One region of the Paenibacillus sp. Marseille-Q7038 genome, then DNA from elsewhere that is predicted to be linked to it. Evidence: a T-box and tRNA genes for the amino acid it is inferred to sense, from the RefSeq annotation. Region 1 holds a T-box; the other holds one or more tRNA genes.
The links. The T-box of region 1 lies ahead of ACWPWY_RS14480 (valine--tRNA ligase). A T-box ahead of a tRNA ligase gene usually reads a tRNA of that ligase, here a tRNA-Val.
Positions count from the first base shown of each region.

Region 2: it has a tRNA-Val gene. The T-box ahead of ACWPWY_RS14480 (valine--tRNA ligase) is inferred to sense a tRNA for this amino acid. The anticodon was not compared.

Region 1 covers NZ_CBCOOM010000001.1:3,048,711-3,054,886, forward strand. Annotated here, with positions in the region: gene ACWPWY_RS14475 (bifunctional folylpolyglutamate synthase/dihydrofolate synthase) at 1-1,203, opposite strand, end outside; gene ACWPWY_RS14480 (valine--tRNA ligase) at 1,273-3,951, opposite strand; T-box leader at 4,031-4,313, opposite strand; gene ACWPWY_RS14485 (LysM peptidoglycan-binding domain-containing protein) at 4,545-5,879, opposite strand; gene ACWPWY_RS14490 (RluA family pseudouridine synthase) at 6,026-6,176, opposite strand, start outside.
Region 2 covers NZ_CBCOOM010000002.1:262,384-268,559, reverse strand. Annotated here, with positions in the region: rRNA gene ACWPWY_RS18445 (23S ribosomal RNA) at 1-653, shown strand, start outside; tRNA gene ACWPWY_RS18440 (tRNA-Ser) at 726-817, shown strand; tRNA gene ACWPWY_RS18435 (tRNA-Met) at 886-962, shown strand; tRNA gene ACWPWY_RS18430 (tRNA-Val) at 972-1,047, shown strand; tRNA gene ACWPWY_RS18425 (tRNA-Thr) at 1,053-1,128, shown strand; tRNA gene ACWPWY_RS18420 (tRNA-Asp) at 1,148-1,224, shown strand; tRNA gene ACWPWY_RS18415 (tRNA-Phe) at 1,316-1,388, shown strand; tRNA gene ACWPWY_RS18410 (tRNA-Tyr) at 1,400-1,485, shown strand; tRNA gene ACWPWY_RS18405 (tRNA-Lys) at 1,493-1,565, shown strand; gene ACWPWY_RS18400 (PucR family transcriptional regulator) at 1,828-2,946, shown strand; gene ACWPWY_RS18395 (ABC transporter ATP-binding protein) at 3,092-4,216, shown strand; gene hprK (HPr(Ser) kinase/phosphatase) at 4,458-5,396, shown strand; gene lgt (prolipoprotein diacylglyceryl transferase) at 5,500-6,176, shown strand, end outside.

The sequences.
Region 1 (6,176 bases):
GGATGGACGAAGCTCTTCTACCATATTTTTTAACTGTGCCGCATCCATTTTACGTCGGAAATCAGGCTCAGTCAGGATAAGCGTATCCACTAGTGGCAGTATATGCTGCAAATATGATTTGTGATGCTTATTCTCCAGCATGCCCATCATTAAAATTATTTTCCGATCTGCATACAAATCCTTTATCGTTCTGGCAAGTGTTTCTGCACCTTCCGGATTGTGTGCCCCATCCAAAATAAGAAGCGGATCATCGGACACTTTCTCAAAACGTCCGGCCCAGAAAGCCCTTTGAAATCCTTTTTTCAAATCTTCCTCTTCCATATAGAACGCCATGTACTGGCGCAGCACTTCAAGTGTCATCAGAGCACAGGCAGCATTTGCACTTTGGTGCTTGCCCTGCATTGTCAGCTCCACATCAAGTTCACGAAACGGTCCATTATAATGGAATCTTTGACCATTCTTATTAACCTCAAGTTGCTCATAAGTAAACTGTTCACCTGCAACATACAGGGTTGATTTTTTCTCAGCACAGGTTTCACGAATGATACGAATTGCTTCCGGCTGTTCAACCGTAGTGACCACAGGGACGCCGGGTTTAATAATCCCTGCTTTTTCAGATGTAATTTGTTCAATCGTATCCCCAAGAATATCGGTATGGTCAAAACCAATACTCGTAATCACCGAAATGATAGGGGTCACGACATTAGTTACATCAAGCCTTCCCCCAAGCCCAGTCTCCCATACTACCACATCGGGATAGCATACCTCCGCATAATACAGAATTGCGAGCGCTGTCGCAACCTCAAACATCGTCGGAGATCCAAGTTCTGTAGCAGCCACTTCTTCTACAAGAGGCTTCAGCTTGTTAGCCAGCTGCAACATAGTGTCTTCCGGGATGTCTTCTTCATTATACTGAAAACGGTTTGTAAACTTGGTGATATACGGAGAAGTAAATGTCCCTACATCATACCCGCCCTGTCTAAGGGTAGAAGTCAGAAAGGCACAAGTCGATCCTTTTCCGTTCGTTCCCGCGACATGAATGAATTTTAGATGTTTATGAGGGTCGCCCAGCTTAGATAATAACAATTCAATACGGGATAGCCCCGGTCTAATTCCAAAAGGAATTAGATTGTTTATCCAAGCTACTGCATCATTGTAGGTTTGTAAAGGAGCTGCACAAGCAGCCCCCGTATTTTCAGACATTTTCTTCACCCTCCGATTGCGAAATTTGTGAGACTATTCTTTAAGGGATACCGCGAAATTATAACCGAATTAGCTTTGTAGTTCAGCAATACGAGCAATGACTTTACTGCGTTTATCCGAATAATCCGCAAGTTTTGCACGCTCTTCTTCAATTACTTTAGCTGGTGCTTTGGATACGAAACCTTCATTGCCAAGTTTTTTCTCAATGCGAAGCACTTCTTTATCTAAATTCTCGCGTTCTTTCTCAAGACGAGCGATTTCTTGGTCAATATCGATAAGTCCTGCGAGCGGGAAATAAATTTCAGCACCTGATACAATGGCCGTCATCGCTTTCTCCGGTGTAGGTAAAGAAATACCTGTAGTCAGATCAGAAGTATTACAGAATCTGCTAACATAAACAAGGTTGTTGTCGATGATCTGCAGCGCATCTGCATTACTTGCATTTACATTCATTTCAATCTTCTTACTCATTGGCACATTTACTTCTGCACGAACATTACGAACAGCACGAATGAGATCCATCAGCATATTCATCTCAGCTACAGCCTGATCGTTAACCAGTTCTTCGGTAAATTCAGGCCATGCTGCAAGCGAAATGGTCTCTCCTTTATGCGGCAAATGCTGCCAGATTTCCTCGGAAATAAACGGCATGAACGGATGAATAAGACGCATTGTACGATCCAGTACATAAGCAAGTACCGACTGTGTCTTACGTTTTGCCTGCTCATCCTCACCATATAACGTCAATTTGGAGAATTCGATGTACCAGTCACAGAGATCATCCCATATGAAGTTATACAGCGCACGTCCGGTTTCTCCAAATTCATAAGCGTCCATAAGACGAGTTACTTCTTTTGCAGTTTCATTTAGGCGATGCAGAATCCAGCGATCAGCTGTGGATAGTTCACCTGTAATGTCAATGTCCTCATATTTAATGCCTTCCAGATTCATGAGAGCAAAACGGGAAGCATTCCAAATCTTATTCGCAAAGTTACGTGCTTGTTCTACACGTTCCCAGCGGAAACGAAGATCTTGTCCTGGTGTGCTGCTTGTTGAAATCATATAACGCATTGCATCTGCCCCATATTTTTCAATAACTTCAAGCGGATCTACCCCGTTGCCAAGCGACTTCGACATTTTGCGTCCTTCTGCATCTCGTACTAGACCATGCATCAGTACATCCTTAAACGGAATTTCATCTGTAAATTCAAGTGCTGTAAAGATCATTCGAGCTACCCAGAAGTAAATGATATCGTACCCAGTCACGAGCACAGACGTTGGATAGTAGCGTTTCAGATCTTCTGCGTCTTCAGGCCATCCTAGAGTAGAGAAAGGCCATAACGCCGAACTAAACCAAGTATCAAGAACATCTTCGTCTTGACGAAGATCTGCAGACCCACACTTGGTACAAGTCGTGAGGTCTTCCTGGCTAACATGAAGCTCTCCGCAAGCATTACAGTACCATGCTGGAATACGGTGTCCCCACCAGAGCTGACGAGAAATACACCAGTCGCGAACATTCTCAATCCAGTGCAGATACGTTCTCTCAAAACGATCTGGAACAAAATTCACACCTTTTCCGCTCTTCTGAGCTTCAATAGCTCTTTCCGCAAGCGGCTGCATCGCAACAAACCACTGTGTAGACAGATAAGGTTCTACAACAGCACCTGAACGCTCACTATGACCCACTTGATGCACATGGTCTTCAATGTTAATAAGAACACCGAGTTCCTTAAGGTCAGCAACGATCTGCTTACGACACTCACTACGGTCAAGCCCTTTATATTTACCAGCTTCCCCGTTCATGGTACCCGTCTCATCCATAACCGTGATTTGGGGCAGGTCGTGTCGAAGACCGACTTCAAAGTCATTTGGATCATGTGCAGGCGTAATTTTTACCGCTCCGCTACCGAACTCTTTGTCTACATATTCATCTGCAATAACAGGAATTTCACGGCCAATAATCGGCAGTACAAGTACTTTGCCAATCATATCTTTGTAACGGTCATCTTCGGGATGAACCGCAACAGCCGTATCACCAAGCATGGTTTCTGGTCTTGTCGTTGCAACGGTAATAGAGCCGCTGCCGTCTTTTAAATCATATTTCAGATGGTACAAGTGACCTTGTACTTCTTTATATTCAACTTCAATATCAGATAAAGCCGTACGTGCTGCCGGATCCCAGTTAATGATACGTTTTCCGCGGTAGATAAGACCTTTATTATATAGTGTAACAAACACTTCACGTACCGCTTTTGACAACCCTTCATCCAGCGTAAAACGCTCGCGAGAGTAGTCAAGAGACAAGCCCATTTTTGCCCATTGGGAACGAATCGTACTGTTATATTCTTCTTTCCAGTCCCAAACCTTCTCAAGAAACTTTTCGCGTCCGAGATCATAACGAGTAATTCCGTCTTCTCTCAATTTTTGCTCTACTTTGGTTTGAGTTGCAATCCCTGCATGGTCAGAACCAGGCAGCCAGAGCGCGTCATAACCTTGCATCCGTTTCGCACGGATAATAATATCCTGAAGTGTAAAGTCCAGCGCATGACCGATATGAAGCATACCCGTTACGTTTGGCGGTGGAATTACAATGGTAAAAGGCTGTGCATCCTTACGCTGACCTGCTTTAAAGAAATTGTTTTCCATCCAATACGGGTACCACTTCTGCTCCGCAGCATGCGGATCATAAGTGGTTGGCATTTCCGTCTGATTGGGTTGATTGGGTTGATTTGTTGCTTCAGACATATACATTCCTCCTGTTAATTTAGAACTTCAAAATACATTTTCATCAGTAGCGATAAAAAAACAAAAAGACCCTTCATCCTCAAAGGACGAAAGGTCATTCTTTCGCGGTACCACCTTTGTTTCATACCAAAACATAATTACCACAAACTTTAGTTTGCGGGCTTGATATGACACTTTGTTAGACAGTATAACGGCTGCAGCCGGCCACATTCTAGTGCTCTCTATGTACAAAACATACGAAAGCATTCAAAAGGGCAACTCCCGGGTGACTTCGGTCAGTAAAGTATCCTGCGGAATCTCACACCACTCGATTCCACTCTCTGAAGGGTTCACTGCTTACTACTCCCGTTCTTCGTTGTTCCATGTGTAATTCAAGGGATCTATACGAACCACAATGAATTATATTCATTGTATCCCCAATCCTACAGACATCATACATTTCTAGCCTAAATTCGTCAACAGGCGAATGCCTATTTCCCGCATAGGGAAAGACTGGAGCGGGATAATAGCTGAATTCTATGTAACACAAAATAATTAAAAAAAGTGCCCCTGGTCGTTATTACGCCCAAGAACACATTATTTTAATATTAGGCCTAAGGAATGTAAAGCACCTGTCCCTCTTCAATCGACTGCTCAGATAAACGATTATACAGCTGTAACTCACGCGTGCTTAGTTGATACCTATCTGCAATCGTATCCAAAGTTTCTTCCCGTTGTACTATACAAAGCTTGACCCTCTTGAATGGCGTCTGCTCAGAACTACCGCCAAGAAATAGGTTTTTCCACTGTACATCTTCTGTCTGCTCTTCTTCACGCTTTTCTACGGGAATCTGTTCCTCTAACTGTAGAACTTCTTCTGTTCTCTTGCTCTTCTGAAGAAGAGAGGTAATTCCATACGAATCAGCGGCAGGGGCATCACTCTCTTTTTTACTGCCAAAAGCAACTTTTAGCTCCGGCTTTTCGTCTTCTTCCTCTGGCTGAGGTACATCTGCTGTAAGCAGCACTCCCTCATCCTCCCAGGTAATCTCCTGATCGTCTCGCTGCACCGTGGCAGGTTCTGCAGTTTGTTCTTCTATAGGCAGTTCTGCATCTTGAAGACTTACAACAGGTTCCGCAGGCGTTTCAAAATGCCAAACTTCTGGCGCGGCAGAGAGTTCAGTCGCAGAATTTCCTTCTTCTGCATCCTGATTATCTTTTGTCTCTCTTAGCTCCCAGTTCTCTTGATTCTTTATTCTCCGCTCTTCTATATTAGAGTCTTCCTGCTGATTAGAACCTTCATCTACCGATAGAGTCTCATAAGGAAGATTCCAAACGTCTCGCTCCTCCTGTTCTTCATTATGAACCGAAGTCGGTGTTATATAAGGAGCATAAAATGTAGGTGGTACCGGAGAAGTGTCACTCGTATGCTCTTGCTCAAATGAAGCTTCACCACCATCCGTAGCAGGATCGCGTTGATATGGATTATATCCGGTGTACTCTTTTGGTGCGTTATTCTCCTGTTCAGAAGCGGAGTTCGTGTGAACTACAGTAAATTCGTCCGAATTCCAAGCAGGAGTTTCCTCTGTTTGAATTCCTTCTATTCCTCTGAGAGACAACACCCCGGTAATATTCAAACTTCTTGTAGACAATAGGTCGACATCAAAATTCTCAATCTCAACAGCGATCTCATCCACAGAGGCAACCCGGCTAAGCGGAATCGTAATCTCCACCGGAATGAGGTGCTGCAAACCTTCCTGTTCCTTATTCTCACCAATATACACACCTGACAACAGCAAATGCCCCCGAAGCGCTGCATGTTCCTGATCTGTAATCACCTGTATTCGAGGATAGAGTTCAATCTCTTCAAGCTCTGCAATGGCGGGAACATGTTCTGGTAATTGAACACGTTCATAAATATCAAACCGAAGTCCGTAGGGCGGGTTTAACATAGCTGTAGTCCTCCTTTCGGGCATATAGTTACCATGAAAAAGACCATGGCTTTCGCTCATGTAACGAGAGTTTAACAATAAGTTTCTTCTCGTTGACATGTATATGCTCTAAATAGAGGACTCATACCAATTTATGAGTATTCGATCTATTCCACTTTTTTTCTCGCTTCATATAGTTCCGTAATATCTTCCGGCCAAGGTGCCTCAATACGAAGCAACTCTCCTGTAAACGGATGATGAAATGTAAGCCTCTCCCCGTGAAGAGCTTGCCTGCGAATCCCTTCACTTCTGCCCCCG
Region 2 (6,176 bases), on a different contig from region 1:
CAGTTTGACTGGGGCGGTCGCCTCCTAAAGAGTAACGGAGGCGCCCAAAGGTTCCCTCAGAATGGTTGGAAATCATTCGCAGAGTGTAAAGGCACAAGGGAGCTTGACTGCGAGACCTACAAGTCGAGCAGGGACGAAAGTCGGGCTTAGTGATCCGGTGGTACCGCATGGAAGGGCCATCGCTCAACGGATAAAAGCTACCCTGGGGATAACAGGCTTATCTCCCCCAAGAGTCCACATCGACGGGGAGGTTTGGCACCTCGATGTCGGCTCATCGCATCCTGGGGCTGAAGTAGGTCCCAAGGGTTGGGCTGTTCGCCCATTAAAGCGGTACGCGAGCTGGGTTCAGAACGTCGTGAGACAGTTCGGTCCCTATCTGTCGTGGGCGTAGGAAATTTGAGAGGAGCTGTCCTTAGTACGAGAGGACCGGGATGGACATACCGCTGGTGTACCAGTTGTTCCGCCAGGAGCATCGCTGGGTAGCTATGTATGGAAGGGATAAGCGCTGAAAGCATCTAAGCGCGAAGCCCACCTCAAGATGAGATTTCCCAATTAGTAAGACCCCTTGAAGACGACGAGGTAGATAGGCTGGGGGTGGAAGTGCAAAGAATGCATGGAGCTGACCAGTACTAATCGGTCGAGGGCTTATCCTAAAAAGTAAATCGCAAAGATTGTTTCGTATCTAGTTTTCAGGGAGCAATTCCTTGATATTACACATCTTTTTTGGAGAGATACCCAAGTGGCTATAAGGGGACCCTCTGCTAAGGGGTTAGACTGCGTAAGCGGTGCGAGGGTTCGAATCCCTCTCTCTCCGCCACTAAATTTCTACTTGATTTCCTAAATTGAGTATGATAATATAGTACAAGTTGTGTGATAAATAATTATGGCGGTGTAGCTCAGCTGGCTAGAGCGTACGGTTCATACCCGTGAGGTCGGGGGTTCGATCCCCTCCGCCGCTACCATAATTCCCTGGAGATTTAGCTCAGCTGGGAGAGCATCTGCCTTACAAGCAGAGGGTCGGGGGTTCGATCCCCTCAATCTCCACCATATACGCCGGTGTAGCTCAACTGGTAGAGCAACTGACTTGTAATCAGTAGGTTGGGGGTTCAAGTCCTCTCGCCGGCACCATCTTTACTTAAATAGTTGTGGAACTGTGGTGTAGAGGCCTAACATGCCTGCCTGTCACGCAGGAGATCGCGGGTTCGAATCCCGTCAGTTCCGCCATTTAACTTTTTAATATAAAGATGATTGATTTAAAAAAGTGAAGTGGGAATCAGTTTTGTTTTTCACTTTATTGTTATGTAACTAAATGTATGGCTCGGTAGCTCAGTCGGTAGAGCAGAGGACTGAAAATCCTCGTGTCGGCGGTTCGATTCCGTCCCGAGCCACCTTTTATTTCGGAGGATTAGCGAAGCGGCCAAACGCATCAGACTGTAAATCTGCTCCCTTACGGGTTCGGTGGTTCGAATCCATCATCCTCCACCAGTTTTACGAGCCATTAGCTCAGTTGGTAGAGCACCTGACTTTTAATCAGGGTGTCGAAGGTTCGAGCCCTTCATGGCTCATACGAAAGTCACCAGTTCATACTGGTGGCTTTTTTTGTTGTATATATTATTTTAATCCTCTTTTAGAATAAGAAGACAAATTTATGAATTGAGTTTCTCACTTCATTAAATAGCTTTTATATTAGATGAATTTTATAAGTAAATACATAAAGAATTTGGTAGAGGTAGACTTCCTGTATTATACTATTTTTGTTGGGTTGGTATGATTGTAAGAAAACGAAGGCAATAGAGTAGACAATAAAGTCGTAAAGTGGTGGTCATTGTGGCGAATTATGAAGTACTGTTGCAAAAACTACAGGATATTCTTAACGTACCATTTCAAATAATTGAGGTTCCCATTAATAAACATACATTTATAAGAGATGATGAACCCTGTCATTCTTTTGAAGAAGGGGACTCATTATATTTTTATCTAGAAGCAAAAAAAGAAGATGGAAATCAGGTGCTATTATCTGCACCAGCCCAGCTTGTCGAAGCATCTGAAAGAGCACTCATTGAATGGATTATATCTTCACTACATCATCATGCAGATTCTACTGAAATTGCGAAAAATAGAGAGGTAAACTCATTAGAACAGCTAGGAAGCTGGATTCAAGAGAGTATAGATAAGGATAAGCCCATGCCTTATCCTGAAGATCTTACTGTGCATGAAAAACAGTTTACCAAAGGAATGATTCCTTTTTACCTGACGTATGAGGGAGCTCATGAATCTGGAATATCACTTAATGCTTTAAATAAACTACTTCAATCCTATTTTGATGGAAAGGTGCTATTAGTACCATTAGAAGAAGATAGATGGTCTATATTGGCTGAATTAGGATTAGTGTTGGATAATACCGATGAGGACATGGACCATATGGTTCTGCAGCAAAAAATGCAGCTTTCCATTGAAGAAGAGCTTGCTGCCTTTACCGATGGACTTCATGAGGTGATTGCAAATGAGTGGGTTGGAGTCTTTCATCTATCCGTAGCTAAACCTCTGTTCAATATAGTCTCCTTACCTCCTACGATCTCTTTTCTTAGAGAAATAACTGAGCTGGGCAAAAAGTTTAAAGTTGGCGAGCATGTTTATTTTCCATGGCAATTCCATTTGGAACGTTTGATCTATAGTATACCTGAGGAAGAGAGAGCGAATTACCTAAAAGGGATGAGTAACTCTTCGATCCTATTTGAGGAAGAGACGATCTCTACCTTAGAGACCTTCTTTCAAATGGACTGTAATGTTAGTGAAACGGCAAAACGTCTTTATATTCACCGCAATACTCTAATTTATCGCTTAGATAAGATAAAGCAAGAGACAGGTCTTGATGTGCGAACCTTTAAAGATGCGGTTTTGGTTAAGTTGACTCTCTTCATGTACAAAGTGACGAAAACCTCTTAATTTTTTTGTGTAAATTGTGCATAGTCACCACTGGGCTTTCCAGGTTATTATAAGAACAGGAAATGAATTCGATTACATCACGCTAATAACTTGTATGTATTCGCTTTCATTATTAAATCGAAATGATGCTGAGGAGGCAATAATCATGGCTGGAGTACGCTTAGAACATATTTACAAACAATATCCGGGTGCAGATAAAGCGACAGTTGTTGATATTAACTTAGATATTAAAGATAAAGAATTTCTCGTTCTGGTAGGTCCGTCCGGTTGTGGTAAATCTACAACACTTCGGATGATCGCTGGCCTTGAGGAAATCTCCGATGGCAAACTATATATTGGGGATCGCGTTGTAAATGACGTAGCTCCTAAAGATCGTGATATCGCGATGGTATTCCAATCTTACGCTCTTTATCCGCATATGAACGTTTATCAAAATATGGCGTTTGGTTTGAAACTTCGTAAAGTGAAAAAAGAAGAAATCGATAAGAGTGTTCGTGAAGCAGCTAGAATTCTTGATATCGAGCATTTGCTGGATCGTAAACCAAAAGCTCTTTCCGGTGGTCAACGTCAGCGTGTAGCTTTGGGACGTGCCATCGTTCGTAACCCACAAGTTTTCTTGATGGATGAGCCGCTCTCTAACTTGGATGCGAAACTTCGTGGACAAATGCGTGCGGAAATCACTAAGCTTGCTAAACGTCTTGAAACGACTGTTATCTACGTAACGCATGACCAAATCGAAGCTATGACGATGGGTGACCGTATCGTAGTAATGAAAGACGGATATATTCAACAAGCAGCTTCTCCAGAAGAATTGTACAATCATCCTACAAACTTGTTCGTAGCTGGTTTTATTGGATCACCTACAATGAACTTTATCACTGGTAAATTGACGCAACAAGGTGAAAGCCTTCGTTTTGCGGCAGCTGGTCTAGATGTGGAAATTCCACAAGGTAAAGCACAAATTCTTAAGAACAAAGGTTATGCTGGCAAAGAAGTGATTCTGGGTGTTCGTCCAGAAGATATTCATGAAGAGCCAGTATTCTTGGAAGCTTCTCCGCACACTGCTTTCACAGCTAAAGTAGATGTTAGTGAGAACCTTGGTCACGAATTGCTCCTATACCTGAGCGGTGTAGGTAATGATGTAACGATCGCACGTGTTGATGGACGTTCGAATACTCGCGATGGTAACACCGTTAAAATGGCAATTGATATGAACAAAGTTCATATCTTTGATAAAGAAACAGAAGCAAACGTACTTGTTCTAGATTAATACGAGTATAATGCATCAATAAAGGGGGTTGTCAGGCTTTTCTAAAGCCGGGCAGCCCCTTTTCACTTCATAGGAACTACCTACAAGGTAGACCATGCCGAACATTGCAATCGACTTCATTTTCCGATACGATGAGTACAATGACAATCAGGTTAATATAGATAGAGAACTGTACATAATAGTGGCAACACTTTCTCTTAGAATCCGCGTTATATTTGCCGTACCGAAAGGAAGATACAACATGGCTAAAAAAGTAAAAGTATCCCAACTTGTTAATGAATTTCAAATGGAAGTTGTCTCTGGTGAAAATGGTTTGAAAAGACCGATCACAGTAGATGATTTGAACAGACCTGGTCTGGAGATGGCAGGGTATTTTGAATATTACCCATCTGAACGGGTACAGTTGCTAGGAAGAACTGAACTTGCTTTTGTTAAGATGTTGCCCGAGAAAGAACGTCGGGAACGAATGGAAGGTTTGTGTCACGAAGAAACACCTTGTATTGTTGTTACTCGTGGACTTGATGTTCCTCAAGAATTGATTGATATCAGTAACGAGAGAGATCTCCCTGTACTGCGTAGTACGATGGCGACGACAATTCTATCAAGCCGTATTACTGGGTTCCTCGAAGGGAAATTGGCTCCAACAACTACGATTCATGGCGTTCTATGTGACGTGTATGGTATCGGTCTATTAATTACAGGAAGCAGTGGTATTGGTAAAAGTGAAGCTGCTTTGGAGCTTGTTAAGCGCGGCCACCGCCTTGTTGCCGATGATGCGGTAGAGATTAGCCAAACATCAGATAATCAATTACACGGGACAGCACCAGAACTCATTCGTCATCTGCTCGAAATCCGGGGCGTCGGGATCATTAATGTCATGACCCTATTTGGAGTAGGTGCCATCCGTAATCATAAGAGAATTACACTCGTTGTCCGCCTAGAAGCTTGGCAACAGGATAAACAATATGACCGTCTTGGTCTTGATGAAGAGACAACTCGAATTATTGATACAGATGTTCCACTCGTTACTATTCCGGTACGCCCAGGTCGTAACCTTGGGGTTATTATTGAAGTAGCAGCGATGAATTTCCGTCTGAAACGGATGGGTGTAAATGCCGCGCTGCAATTTACAAATAAGCTGACAGCTACGATTGCTGAAGATAACGATGATATGGACTAAAGCTTTAAGTTAAACTGAGGGATGTATACAGAATCTAATCTTTAAATAGAGGATGTAACAAACTAGCTTAGGCTATATTATCAACGAAACAGGGAGTGGGTAGATGAGTACCTTATTACTTGATCCGATTGCATTTTCTATCGGTTCGCTCAGTGTCCATTGGTATGGACTAATCTTGGGGTCTGCAGCCATTGTCGGACTGCTGCTCGCAATACAGGAGGGGAAACGTTTTGGAATCCCCTCTGATTTTTTCATGGATTTATTGCTTCTCGGTGTTCCTTCTGCTATTATCGGAGCACGAATTTACTATGTAGCGTTCACGTGGGATGACTACAAGGATAACTTTTGGGATGTATTTAAAATCTGGAATGGCGGTATTGCCATTTACGGAGCACTAATTGGTGCCATTATCTGTGCCTTTTTTTATTTCAGGCATAAAGGTTATAATTTCTGGCGTATTGTGGATATTTGTGCGCCCTCTCTTATTATCGGACAGGCGATTGGTCGCTGGGGAAACTTCGTCAATCAGGAAGCCTACGGCGGACCTGTAGAAGAATCTTTCCTTAGAAATACACTGCATCTTCCGGATTTTATTGTGAACCAAATGAATGTTCAGGGTACATTCCATCACCCAACATTTTTATATGAATCTCTCTGGAATATCGTAGGACTTTTTTTACTTCTCGTTTTGCGTCGTCAAAAATTCATGCGTGCAGGCGAGTTATTCCTATCCTATTTCATATGGTATTCCATCGGTCGTTTCTTTATCGAAGCACTACG